DNA from 2 places in the Nocardiopsis sp. NPDC007018 genome. Region 2 is predicted to be linked to the other one. Evidence: predicted binding sites of a transcription regulator. Region 2 holds the regulator's gene; the other holds the start of a gene.
What was found. Region 2 encodes LexA, which represses DNA repair genes until DNA is damaged. Its sites were predicted from a motif close to TCGAACANNTGTTCGA; they were not measured.
Positions count from the first base shown of each region.

Region 1: the regulator LexA is predicted to act here: its motif matches at 2,320-2,335, upstream of recA (recombinase RecA).

Region 1 covers NZ_JBEYHA010000006.1:128,107-131,327, reverse strand. The annotation lists gene ABZ635_RS04965 (class I SAM-dependent methyltransferase) at 1-437, opposite strand, end outside; gene ABZ635_RS04960 (regulatory protein RecX) at 506-1,099, opposite strand; gene recA (recombinase RecA) at 1,092-2,246, opposite strand; gene ABZ635_RS04950 (DUF3046 domain-containing protein) at 2,392-2,586, opposite strand; gene ABZ635_RS04945 (ATP-dependent helicase) at 2,707-3,221, shown strand, end outside.
Region 2 covers NZ_JBEYHA010000012.1:8,065-18,421, forward strand. The annotation lists gene ABZ635_RS08975 (carbohydrate ABC transporter permease) at 1-111, shown strand, start outside; gene ABZ635_RS08980 (histidine phosphatase family protein) at 172-687, shown strand; gene ABZ635_RS08985 (long-chain fatty acid--CoA ligase) at 720-2,303, opposite strand; gene leuS (leucine--tRNA ligase) at 2,581-5,076, shown strand; gene ABZ635_RS08995 (hypothetical protein) at 5,140-5,775, shown strand; gene ABZ635_RS09000 (hypothetical protein) at 5,772-6,443, shown strand; gene ABZ635_RS09005 (alpha/beta fold hydrolase) at 6,459-7,460, opposite strand; gene lexA (transcriptional repressor LexA) at 7,598-8,272, opposite strand; gene nrdR (transcriptional regulator NrdR) at 8,933-9,409, shown strand; gene ABZ635_RS09020 (vitamin B12-dependent ribonucleotide reductase) at 9,551-10,357, shown strand, end outside.

The sequences.
Region 1 (3,221 bases), on a different contig from region 2:
GCCAGCAGGAGACCGCCCGGTGCCAGGACACGGGCCTGCTCGGTGAGGAGGGCGGGGACCTCTCCGGGCGGGGTGTGGATCATCGAGTAGTGGGCGAGCACCCCGCCGAGGGCCCCGTCCCCGAGGGGAAGGGACTCCATGCGGGCCTGTTCGAACCTCAGCTCCGGGTGGGCTCCGCGCGCGTGCGCCACCATGCCCGGGGAGAGATCGAGCCCGAAGGCGTCCAGGCCCAGGTCGCGCAGCAGGGCCGTGAGGTGTCCGGGCCCGCATCCGAGGTCGGCGACGCGCGGGTCGCCCCGCTCGCGCACCAGCTCGGCGAAGGCGCCGATCATGCTCCGGGTGAAGGTCTGCGTCTCCGGTCGCCCGGCGACCACCGACGCGTAGAGTTCGACGACCCCGTCGTAGGCCGCCCTGGTCCGTTCCTGGTGCTCCGTCACAGAAGGGGAAGCTAGCACCCCCGCGCGACGGTCGCCGCCGGTGTGCGCCGGTCCGGGACGCGGGGCGTCTAGAAGCCGGGACGGTCCGGGTCGGCCTCCAGGCCCTCCACGTCCATCTCCTCGCGGACGATCCGGTAGGACAGCCCGCCCGGGTACCCCTTGCGGGCCAGCACGCCCAGGGCCCGCCGGACCCGGGCCTCCCTCTCCCTGCCCCGGCTGCCCCGCAGGCTCTTGCGGGCCAGGGCGCGGGCGGCCTCCTGCTCGTCCTCGTCGCTGACCTCGGCCACCGCCGCGCGGACGGTCTCCTCCTCCACCCCCCGGGTGCGCAGCTCCTGGGTCAGGGCACGGCGGGACAGGCCCCTGCCGTGCTGTCGGGAGTCGACCCAGGCGCGGGCGAAGGAGGCGTCGTCGACGAGCCCGGCCTCGTCGAGGCCGTTGAGCACCCGCTCGACCACCTCGTCCGGGTACTCCCTGCGGTGCAGGGAGCGCTCCAGCTGGGCGCGGGTGCGCGGTGAGTGGGTCAGCATCCGCAGGACCAGGTTCCTGGCCTTGTTCTCCAGGTCCGCTCCGGGGCGTGCCTCCGGAGCGGACCCCTCGTCGGAGTTCACCAGGCCGGTCTCGGCCGGTCCGGCGCGGTCAGGTGACCGGCGCCCCTCACGCATCCGGAACGGCGGCCTTGGTGGTCTTGGCCGCGGCGCGCTTGGCGGGGGCCTTGGGCTCCTCGGCCTTGACCGGGTCGGCCTTGGGCTCGGCGGGGCCGGAGGCGCTGTCGTCGCCCGAACCGGGGATGCCCAGCTTCTCCTTGATCTTCTTCTCGATCTCCTTGGCCACGTCGACGTTCTCGCGCAGGAAGTTGCGGGCGTTCTCCTTGCCCTGCCCGAGCTGGGTGCCGTCGTAGGTGTACCAGGCACCGGACTTGCGCACGATGGCGTGCTCCACGCCCAGGTCGATGAGGCTGCCCTCGCGGGAGACGCCGACACCGTAGAGGATGTCGAACTCCGCCTGCTTGAAGGGTGGCGCGACCTTGTTCTTGACGACCTTGACGCGGGTGCGGTTGCCGACCGCGTCGGTACCGTCCTTGAGCGTCTCGATCCGGCGCACGTCCAGGCGGACCGAGGCGTAGAACTTCAGCGCCTTGCCGCCGGTGGTGGTCTCCGGCGAGCCGAACATGACGCCGACCTTCTCGCGGAGCTGGTTGATGAAGATCGCGGTGGTGCCGGTGGAGTGCAGGGCTCCGGCGATCTTGCGCAGCGCCTGGGACATGAGCCGGGCCTGGAGGCCGACGTGGCTGTCGCCCATCTCGCCCTCGATCTCGGCGCGGGGCACCAGGGCCGCCACGGAGTCGATCACGATGATGGAGACGGCGCCGGAACGGATGAGCATGTCGACGATCTCGAGCGCCTGCTCGCCGGTGTCCGGCTGGGACAGCAGGAGGTTGTCGGTGTCGACACCGATCTTCTTCGCGTATTCGGGGTCGAGCGCGTGCTCGGCGTCGACGAAGGCGGCGATGCCGCCCATCTTCTGGGCGCTGGCCACGGCGTGCAGGGCGACGGTGGTCTTACCGCTGGACTCCGGGCCGTAGACCTCGACGACCCGGCCCTTGGGCAGGCCGCCGATGCCCAGGGCGACGTCGAGCGCGATGGCGCCGGTGGGGATCGCCTCGATGGGCGGACGGTCGTCGTCCCCCAGCCGCATGACGGAGCCCTTGCCGAACTGCCGCTCGATCTGCGCGAGCGCTGTTTCGAGAGCCTTGTCTCGGTCTCCAGATGCCACGGGATTCCCCTGTTGGGTTGATGCTTTTTTCTTCATGATGGGCATGACGCTACGCGGTCGGTACGACAATCGCGACGCTCGTCGTCGGTCCGCCGCAGGCCCAGAGTACCCGAACTCATGTTCGAAATCCGGTGCGAACGCCCGGCGGCCCGGTTTTTACGCGGACTTGGGGAACGCGGGGTCAGCGAACGGAGGCGGGAAGGTCGAACGCGTCACACACGGCCCGCCACACCTCCTTGGCCGCGGTCCCGTCGGCCAGCGCCTGGTTGACCGTGCGGGAGCCGAGGGCCTCGATGACGTAGTCCTTGGCCAGGCTGTCCGCGTAGGCCTCGCCGAACTGGGCGTGCATGTTGTGCCAGAAAACAGTGAGTCTCATCGGCCCCAGTATGAGTGACGGGAGGGGGCCGCGAGGACGTGTCCACAGGACGGGTTCCGGCTCCTCCCGGACCCGGGTGTCCTGCGCCGTTCTGTCGGAACCCTTGGGCAGACTGGTGCGATGAGCGGAGCGACCGACCCCCTGGCCCCCTTCGGACCCGCGACCCGGTCGTGGTTCGCGCGGACCTTCCCGCACGGCCCCACGGCCGCGCAGACCGAGGCCTGGCGGACGATCGCCTCCGGCCGGGACACGCTGGTCGTGGCGCCGACCGGCTCGGGCAAGACGCTGTCGGCCTTCCTGTGGTCCCTGGACCGGCTCACCCACGCCCCGGTGCCCGAGGACCGCGCGCGGCGCTGCCGGGTCCTGTACGTGTCCCCGCTCAAGGCGCTGGCCGTGGACGTGGAGCGCAACCTCCGCCTGCCGCTGGCCGGAATCGCCGCGGCCGCCGCCGAGGGCGGCGAGGACCTCTCCCCCGTCACCGTGGGGGTGCGCACCGGGGACACCCCCGCCCAGGAGCGGCGCCGGATGGCCACCCACCCGCCCGACGTCCTCATCACCACGCCCGAGTCCCTCTTCCTGGTGCTGACCTCCCGGGCCCGCGAGGGCCTGGCGGGCGTGGAGACGGTCATCGTGGA
Region 2 (10,357 bases):
GGGCACGTCATGGCGGCCTCCACGATCATCACCATCCCGGTGATGGTGTTCTTCGTCCTGGTGCAGCGCTGGATGGTCTCCGGTCTGGTCCAGGGAGCGGTCAAGGGGTAGCGGCCGCACCGGACCGGCGGAGGGTGTTTGACCGGCGGCCCCCGGTGGCAGGAAGACCGCGTGACCAACACACCGCACCGCATCGTCCTCCTCCGCCACGCCAAGGCCGAGTGGCCCGACACCGACGACCACGAACGCCCCCTCGCGGACCGCGGGCGCCGGGACGCTCCCGCGGTCGGGCGCTGGCTGGCGGGGTCGGGGATCACCCCCGACCTCGCCCTGTGCTCCACGGCCACCCGCTGCCGCGAGACCTGGAAGCTCGTCGTCCCGGAACTGGCGCGGCGACCACGGACCGTGTACGACGAGCGCCTGTACGAGGCCACCACCGGTGACCTGATCGCCGTGCTCAACGAGACGGACGACGACGTCGCGGACCTGGTCGTGGTCGGACACAACCCCGGACTGCACGCCGTGGCCGACGCCCTCGCGGGTGGAGCCGAGGGCGAGCTGCTGGCCCGGACGAACCGCTCCGGCTTCCCGACCTCCTCCGTCGCGGTGCTGACGTTCACCGGCTCCTGGAAGTCCCTGGAACACGGGACGGCCCACCTGGCCGCCTTCTGGACCCCGCACGCCTGAGCGGCGGGGTCCAGGGAGGCGGACGGGACGGCTCAGCCGTCGGCGCGCAGTTCGCGCTTGAGGATCTTGCCGGTGGAGGTCATCGGCAGTTCGGTACGGAACTCGATCTCACGCGGGTACTTGTAGGCGGCCAGCCGCTCGCGTGCGAAGGCGGTCAGTTCCTCGGAGGAGACCTCCGCGCCCTCCTTGGGGATCACGAACGCCTTCACCTCCTCGCCGTGCGTCTCGTGCGCGATGCCCACGACCGCGGCCAGGCTCACGCCCGGGTGGGTCATCAGGACCTCCTCGACCTCGCGCGGGTACACGTTGTAACCGCCCCGGATGATCATGTCCTTGGAACGGTCGATGATGAAGTAGAAGCCGTCGTCGTCGCGGCGGGCGATGTCGCCGGTACGGAACCAGCCGTCCCTGATGACCTCGGCGTTGACCTCGGGGCGGTTGTGGTAGCCCTTCATGACCAGGTGGCCCCGGACCGCGATCTCGCCGACCGGCTCCCGCTCGCCCTCCCTGACGACCTCGTTCCACTCGGGGTCGATCAGCTTCATCTCCACGCCCCAGACCGGACGGCCGATGGAGCCGGTCTTGGCGCCGGTGGCGGGGTTGTTGAAGGAGGCCACCGGTGAGGTCTCCGACAGGCCGTACCCCTCCTTGATGCCCACGCCGAACAGCTTGGTGAAGTCCTCCGCGAGCTGGGCGGGCAGGGCCGAACCCCCGGAGACGGCGTCGACCACGTTGGCGGCGATGCCCTCCAGGTCGTACCGGCCGGGCTCGGCGCCGCGCGCGGCGTTCAGCAGGCCCCAGTACATGGTGGGCACGCCCGCGAATCCGGTGACGCCCTCCTTCTGCATGAGCTCCAGCGCCTGGTCGCCGTCGAAGCGCGGCATGAGCACCATGGTGCCGTGCCGGTACAGGGAGGCGTTGAGCATCACCGTCTGGCCGAAGATGTGGAACAGGGGGAGGACGGTCAGGGAGACGTCGCGGCCGTCCGGATGCGCGTTGACCAGGCTGGAGGCGACCACAGCGTTCATCATCAGGTTGTGGTGGCTGAGCTCGGCGCCCTTGGGCTTACCGGTGGTGCCGCTCGTGTAGATGATGACGGCGGTGTCGTCCGCCCCGGACTGCGCGGACTCGAAGGTGCCGGGCTGGCCGGCCAGCGCCGACCAGAGGGTCTCGGCGCCGTCGATCGCCGACTCGGTGGCCCCCGCCGACGCGGGCATGTCCACGAAGATCTCGCAGCCCTCCACCTGGCCGAACGCCTCGAAGGCGCGCTCTCCCAGCGGGAGTTCGGGGGTTCCCGTGAAGGCGAACAGGGCCCGGGCACCCGAGTCCTCCAGGTGGTAGGCGATCTCCCTCGGGGTGAGCAGGACGTTCAGGGGCACCACCACGGCCCCCGCCTTGAGGACGCCGAAGTACACGAACGGGAAGTACGGGAGGTTGGGGCTGGCCAGCGCCACCCTGTCGCCGGGGCGCACGCCCCGGGCGACCAACAGGTTGGCCACCTGGTTGGCGATCATGTCGGTGACCGCGTAGTTGAGCCGGGTGTCGCCGAAGACCAGGCACTCCTTCTCGGGCGCGGAACGCGCGCCGTCCTCAAGGAGAACAGACAGGTTGAACATGGGGGCCTCCCGCAGACAAGTGAATCCGGACAGGTGAAACGAGAGACAGGTGTGACCTGTATCGCGTGTTCTGCGCCACTTTGACGGCAGAGTAACAAACCGGGCGGTCGGTGGGGAGGGGCGCTGGGCTCCCTGGCCTCCGGCACGGCGCTCACCCTCCGTGACGGGGGCTGGTTCCCGGGCCCGTCCCGGATGGCGGGAAACCGGTCTTCGCGCGGGCGGCCCAGCCGCTAACCTGAAGGCGACACACCCAGAACCGGCTAAGGAACACTCAGCGATGACAGCGGTAGACGGCGACCAGACGACGGGCGACACCTACGACGCCCGCGCCCTCCAGGACAAGTGGCAGGCGCGCTGGGCCGCCGAGCTTCCGTTCGAGGCCGACATGGACCCGGGCGACACCCGGCCCCGCTCCTATGTCGTCGACATGTTCTCCTACCCCTCCGGCGACCTCCACATGGGCCACGCGGAGGCGTACGCCATCGGCGACGTCATCGGCCGCTACCGCCTCCAGCGCGGCGACAACGTCCTGCACCCGGTCGGCTGGGACTCCTTCGGCCTGCCCGCGGAGAACGCGGCCATCAAGAACAACGACCACCCCTACAAGTGGACGTACGCCAACATCGAGACCCAGGCGTCCTCGATGCGCCGCTACGGGCTGGCCCTGGACTGGTCGCACCGCCTGCACACCAGCGACCCCGAGTACTTCAAGTGGAACCAGTGGCTGTTCACCCGCTTCTTCGAGCGCGGGCTGGCCTACCGCAAGGACGGCCTGGTCAACTGGTGCCCGCAGGACCAGACCGTGCTCGCCAACGAGCAGGTCGTGCAGGGCCGGTGCGAGCGCTGCGGCTCCGAGGTCGAGCGCCGCGCCCTCAACCAGTGGTACTTCAAGATCACCGACTACGCCCAGCGGCTGCTGGACGACATGGACCAGCTCGACAACGGGCGCTGGCCCGACGAGATCCTGGCCATGCAGCGTAACTGGATCGGCCGCTCCACCGGTGCCGACGTGCACTTCGAGATCGAGGGCCGCGACGAGCCGGTCACCGTCTACACGACCCGGCCCGACACCCTGTACGGGGCCACCTTCTTCGTGGTCGCCGCCGACGCCGACCTGGCCGAGGAGCTGTGCGCGCCCGAGCGGCGCGAGGCGTTCGAGAACTACCGGTCCGACGTCGCCAAGCTCTCCGACATCGAGCGCCAGACCACCGAGCGCCCCAAGACCGGCGTGTTCCTGGGCCGCTACGCGATCAACCCGGTCAACGGCGAGCGCATGCCCGTCTGGGCCGCCGACTACGTGCTCGCCGGGTACGGCCACGGCGCCATCATGGCGGTGCCCGCCCACGACCAGCGCGACCTCGACTTCGCCCTGGCCTTCGACCTGCCCGTGCGGGTGGTCGTCGAGACCGGCGAGGCCGACCCGTCCGAGACCGGGGTGGCCACCGCGGGCGAGGGCCTCCTGCGTGACTCCGGTCCGCTGGACGGCCTCAGCAAGACCGACGCCATCGAGCGCATCATCGGTATCCTGCGCGAGCGCGGCACCGGAGACGCCACGGTCAACTACCGCCTGCGCGACTGGCTGCTGTCCCGCCAGCGCTACTGGGGCACCCCGATCCCGATCATCCACTGCCCGTCCTGCGGCGAGGTCGCCGTCCCCGACGAGCAGCTGCCGGTCACCCTGCCCGACCTCCAGGGCGCCGAGCTGGCGCCCAAGGGCATCTCGCCGCTGGCCGCCGCCAAGGAGTGGCTGCACGTGGACTGCCCGTCCTGCGGCGGTCCGGCCGAGCGGGACACCGACACCATGGACACCTTCGTGGACTCGTCCTGGTACTTCCTGCGCTATGTCTCCTCGCACCTGGACACCGCCCCCTTCGACACCGACGAGGTGAACAAGTGGGGGCCCGTCGACCACTACATCGGCGGTAAGGAGCACGCGACGCTGCACCTGATGTACGCGCGCTTCTTCACCAAGGTCCTGTACGACATGGGCATGGTCGGCTTCACCGAGCCCTTCCGGCGGCTCACCAACCAGGGCCAGGTCATCAACGAGGGCCGGGCGATGTCGAAGTCACTGGGCAACGGCGTGGACCTGGGCAGGGAGATCGACGCCTACGGTGTCGACGCGGTCCGGCTCACCATGCTGTTCGCCTCCCCGCCCGAGGAGGACGTGGACTGGGCTGACGTGTCCGTCGTGGCCGCCCAGAAGTTCCTCAACCGCGCCTACCGGGTGATGAGCGAGGCGGGCGCGGGCAGCGCCCCGAGTGCCGACCCCGCCCGGGGCGACACCGATCTGCGCCGCTTCACCCACCGCACCATCGACCAGGTCACCGCCCTGGTCGAGGACAAGCGCTTCAACGTCGCCATCGCGCGCTGCATGGAACTGGTCTCGGCCGCCCGCAAGGCGATCGACTCCGGCCCCGGCGCCGCCGACCCGGCCGTCCGCGAGGCCGCCGAGTTCGTGGCCGTCGCCCTGTCCCTCTTCGCGCCCTACATCGGCGAGGAGGGCTGGGAGAAGCTCGGCCGCACCGGTTCGGTCGCGGTCGGCAACTGGCCCGAGGCCGACCCGGCCCTGCTGGTCCAGGAGTCCGTCACCTGCGTGGTGCAGGTCCAGAGCAAGGTCCGGGACAAGCTGTCGGTCTCTCCCGACATCGACCCCGCCGAGCTCGAGCGGCTGGCCCTGGCCTCGGAGAAGGCCCAGGGCTTCATCGGGGACAAGACCGTGCGCAAGGTCATCGTCCGCGCGCCCAAGCTGGTGAACATCGTCGTCGGCTGATCCGTCGTGCGGGGCGGTGGTCGCGGCCGCGACCACCGCCCTCTACCTTGGGTGTGACAACTGATGGGGAGGCGGTGGCCGGTGGGCTCTGCGACGGGTGCTGGACCCCGGCCCTGGGTACGGGCGGCTGTCGTGGTGACGGGCACCGTGGTGGTCTCCACCGCCGCGGTCGGCGGTGGCCTCTGGCTCACGGGGGACGACCCCGACCAGCCGCACGGCGGCGACGCCCACACCTCGGCGCCACCGTGCGGGGTGGTCCCCGAGGACGCCGTCGCCCGGGCACTGCCCGGCGCGGTCCTGGAGACCGACACCGGGGGTCCCGTGGCGGGTGGAGAGGGCACGGCGTGCGTGTGGACCACCGCCGGGCTCGACACCGACCCCCAGGGTGTGCTGCGGGTGGACCTGTCGGCGCGCTTCACCGACGCCTCGGCCGAACCCGTCGTCACCGGTGACGAGGCCGCGGCCCGCGCCCAGGAGGACGTGGTCCCGCAGCGCGGTCGGCCGGTGGAGCTGGGCTCCGGAGGCCGGGCCGAGGTCTGGCGCGGTCAGGTCCCCGGCACCGCCGAACTCGCCTTCCACCACGACAACCTCCTGGTCCGCGTGTCCTACAGCGCGGTGGAGGAGGACGATCCCGTGCCCTTCGACCGTGCCCGAGAGACCGTGGTGGGCTTCGCCGAACAGCTGGGGGAGGTCCTGTGAGTTCCCCGCACCCCGGCCCCCCGCCCGTCTCCGGTCCCCGCGAGGACCCCGGGGCCACCCCGCCGCAGAGCCGGGCGCTGGCCGTCACCCTGCTGGTCGTGCTCGTCGCGGCCGTCCTCGCCCTGGCGGGCTGGCTCGCCTGGTACCTGCTCGGCGACCGCGTGGAACGCGGAGAGTTCGAGGCGGCCCCCGAGTGCGGGGTTGGGGAGACCGATACCCTCGCCGATCTGGTGCCCGATTACGAGAACGAGCTCGAGGAGACCGTGGGCACCGCCCAGGACGCGTTCGGCACCGGATGGCAGTGCCGCTGGGCCACGCCCGAGGGCACCGGCGGCTCCGTGCCCTCCGCCGCCACCCTCGTCCTGGTCGCGGCCCCCGTCGAGGGAGGCGAGGACACCGCCGCCGACACCCTGCGCGCCACGGCGGACGGCAACGACGCCAGCCCGGTCGACGGTCTCGGAGACGAGGCCCTCACCTGGGTGGAGGAGGGCGCCTTCGAGGTGGGCTGCGTGGGGGTGCGGGTCTCCAACCTGTACCTGGAGTCCTGCTACACCGCCGCCACCGACTACGACGCACTCGACTCCCTGGACGGCGCGACGGCGCAGGAGAGGGCCCAGCTCCTCGCCCGCTCCGTCGTGGACCAGCTGCCCGCCCCCGAGGACGACTAGGGCGGCTCCGCCCCGTTACCAGAGGCCGTCGAGGAAGCGCTCCAGCGCCGGGGCCACGTCGGGGGAGAACGCGCGGTCCGCGTCGGGTGCGACGGCCCCGGGGGAGTCGTCGTACTCCCGCAGGATGTGGTCGGCCCCGGCCAGGTCCACCCGCTCGGCGCCGGGCAGACCGGTCATGAGCCGGTCGACCTCCTCCTGGTTCACCTGCGCGTCCCGCTCGCCCCACAGGACCAGCACCGGGGTGTTCTCGGGCAGGTCCTCGGCCAGCTCCACCGGGTCGAAGGCGTCGATCCAGGCCAGGTAGTCGGCGCCGTTCTCGTCGAACAGGCCGGTGGCGTCGGTCTCGGGCAGGGCGCGGCCGGAGCGGACCGAGGCCCGCCCCGCCCGCAGGTCGGACAGCATCCGCGCGGCGCCCGCCTCGTCGATGCCGCCCTGGGCCTCGGCGACGCGCACCTGCTCGGAGACCTGCCGGTCGATCAGGTCGAGCATGCGCGTACCCGGCGGGGCGGCCAGTACCAGGGCGGGTTCCGCGTCGAGGACCTCATGGGCGCGCAGTGCGAACAGGGCCCCCTCGCTGTGCCCCAGGACGAGGGTGCGCTCGGGGTCCACCTCGGGCTGGGCGACCAGCTCGGCGTAGGCGGCGGCCATCTGCCGGTCGAAGACCAGCGGGTCCACCGGTTGGTCGAGGGCCTCCTCCTCGGCCTCGCTCATCCGGTCCGGGTCGGCGCTGCCGAACTTGTCGTAGCGCAGGGACGCCGCCCCGGCGCTGGTCAGCACGCGGGCGAGGTTGAGGTTGGTGTCGGCGTCGGGGCGCACACTGCCGTTGCCGTCGCGGTCGGTGGGGCCGCTGCCCGAGATGATGAGTACCCCGGGGACGGTGCCGCCGGTGTCGGCGGGCGCGGTGAAGGTTCCGGGCACCGTGAAGCCGCCGCCCTCGAAGGAGACCTCGCGTTCCCGCCCGGGGGCGCCGGGCAGCACCGGGTCGGCGCCGTCGTCGGGCGCGCACGCGCTGACCATCAGGACCGCGGCGGCCACGGAGGCGGCCAGGGCGGCCCGGAGCCGGTGCGGGGCGGGAGGAACGGGAGCGCAGGCAGGTGTCGACACGCCCTCAGCGTAGCGGCCCGCCCCGCGCCCCCGGCTCCGGGACCAGTAGCTCAGACGCGGCGCATGACCGTGACGACCTTGCCGAGGATGGTGGCCTGGTCGCCCTGGATGGGCTCGTAGGCGTCGTTGCGCGGCATCAGCCACACGTGCCCGTCCGGCTCCCGGCGCAGCACCTTGACGGTCGCCTCGTCGTCGAGCAGCGCCGCGACGATGTCGCCGTTCTCGGCGGTCTGCTGCTGGCGCACCACGACCAGGTCGCCGTCGGTGATCGCGGCGTCGATCATGGAGTCGCCGACCACGGTGAGCATGAACAGGCGCCCCTCACCGACCAGCTGCCGGGGGAGCGCCAGGACGTCCTCGACCGCCTCCTCGGCCAGGATCGGGCCGCCGGCGGCGATCCGGCCGACCAGCGGGACGGACGCCGCGCGGGTGGAGTCGGCGGTGAGCTCCTCCTGGGTGAGGGTCTGGGAGGCCCCGCGGCCGGGGGTGCGCAGCTCCACGGCGCGCGGCCGGTTCTGGTCCCGGTGCAGGTACCCCTTGCGCTGGAGCACCTTGAGCTGATGCGCCACGCTGGAGGGGCTGGACAGGCCGACCGTGTCGCCGATCTCCCGGATGGACGGCGGGTACCCCCGCTCGCGGACGTACTTCTGGATGCAGTTGAGGACGCTCTGCTGGCGTGCGGTGAGTCTGGGGGTGTCGGGCGCGGACGCGCCCGGGTCGCCCACGGGCGAAAGAACGGTGGTGGGTCCTGAGCCGACGGCTCCGGGCTTGTCCTCCGGCACGGCCGGGCCTCCTCGGTGTTCGGTTCGGTCAGGGCCCGCGTGTGCGGCCGGTCACGGGCCACGCGGACCGGACGGCGAAGCCGGTGTGAAATCAAGGTCAACTTTAGTCGTTGCACACGGTGATATCAAACAAGCGTTCGAGAAGCCGTGGACGGGTCCCGGCGATTTCCCATTGTGTTTTCGCGCGCCGATTTTCCGGGTCGCACATATGCGCGGACACGAGGGGGGCCGTTGTCGTCCGAATGCGCGACCTCCGTATGGGGTTCGTCTCGCGTCGCCGCGTCCGCGTCGCGCGCCGGACGGGCGCGGGGGAATTCGGACGCGTCACGGTGTGGCGTCCGGCGGGCCGCGCGCCCGCGCCCCCTTATCCTGGGAAACGGCTCCCAGGGCCGCACATCCCCGTTTCCACCTCCCCGAACCGTGTGCTTCGGCGCCCCCTGTCCCGGGATTGGGGACACGCCGGTGCCAGGGTTGCGGGCGTCCGTCTCAACACCTAGGTTCGACCACAACATCTGGTGTTGGCATGGGGGCTGTGGTCAACAAGTTGTGGTTAAGTAGAAGCCTAGGGTTGTTGGTCGGGTAGAGAAAGCCAGGTGAACCGGGATGCACTGTCCGTTCTGCCGTCATCCGGACACCAGGGTGATCGACAGCAGGTCCACAGACGACGGCGCGGCCATCCGCCGCAGACGGACCTGCCCCGTCTGCGAGCGCCGCTTCACCACCCAGGAGACCGTCCTGCTGATGGTGGCCAAGCGCTCCGGGGTGACCGAACCCTTCAGCCGCACCAAGATCATCGCCGGAGTGCGCCGCGCCTGCCAGGGCCGCCCCGTGTCCGAGGACGCCCTCGCCAAACTCGGCCAGCAGGTCGAGGAGGAGATCCGCGGCCGGGGAGTGGCCGAGGTGCCCGCGCACGAGATCGGCCTGGCCATCCTGGGCCCCATGCGCGACCTGGACGAGGTCGCCTACCTGCACTTCGCCAGCGTCTACCGTGGGTTCGAGAGCCTCGCCGACTTCGAGGCCGAGATCGCCAGCCTGCGACAGGACCGCGAGGGGGAGCCCGTGGTCGACACCACCGGGTAGCACGGGCCGCGCCGGTACGGCCACCGCGAGGTGGGCGGGAGCACGGCGAACGCCGCGCCCTCCGCGCCACCCCGAACACACATGAGACGTCCGCGCGGTCAACGCCGGGTCCGCGCATGACCTTCGGGGGGAGACACCGCCATGGCACGCAAGAGCAGCGGTACGACGGGGCGCGCGGCCGGGGGGCTGACGATCGACCGGTTCAACACCACCGAGGGCGTCCACCCGTACGACACCCTGGAGTGGGAACTCCGCGACGTCGTCATCACCAACTGGCGCGACGGGTCCGTCAACTTCGAGCAGCGCGGCGTCGAGTTCCCCGCCAGCTGGTCCGTGAACGCCACCCAGATCGTCGCGAGCAAGTACTTCCGGGGCACCGTGGGCACCCCCGAACGCGAGTGGAGCCTCAAGCAGCTCATCGACCGCGTCGTGGGCGTCTACACCGAGACCGGCCGCTCCCACGGCTACTTCGCCACCGACAAGGACGCCGAGGTCTTCGACCACGAGCTCAAGTACGCCCTGGCCCACCAGCTGTTCAGCTTCAACTCCCCGGTCTGGTTCAACGTCGGAACCACCTCGAAGGCCCAGGTCTCCGCCTGCTTCATCCTGTCCGTGGACGACACCATGGAGTCGATCCTGGACTGGTACAAGGAGGAGGGGCTGATCTTCAAGGGCGGCTCCGGTGCCGGAGTGAACCTGTCGCGCATCCGTTCCAGCAAGGAGCTCCTGTCCTCCGGCGGTTCCGCCTCGGGCCCGGTCTCGTTCATGAGGGGCGCCGACGCCTCCGCCGGGACCATCAAGTCCGGCGGCGCCACCCGGCGGGCGGCCAAGATGGTGGTGCTCGACGTGGACCACCCCGACATCGAGGAGTTCGTCGAGACCAAGGCCCGCGAGGAGCACAAGATCCGCGCCCTGCGCGACGCGGGCTTCGACGTCGACCTGGGCGGC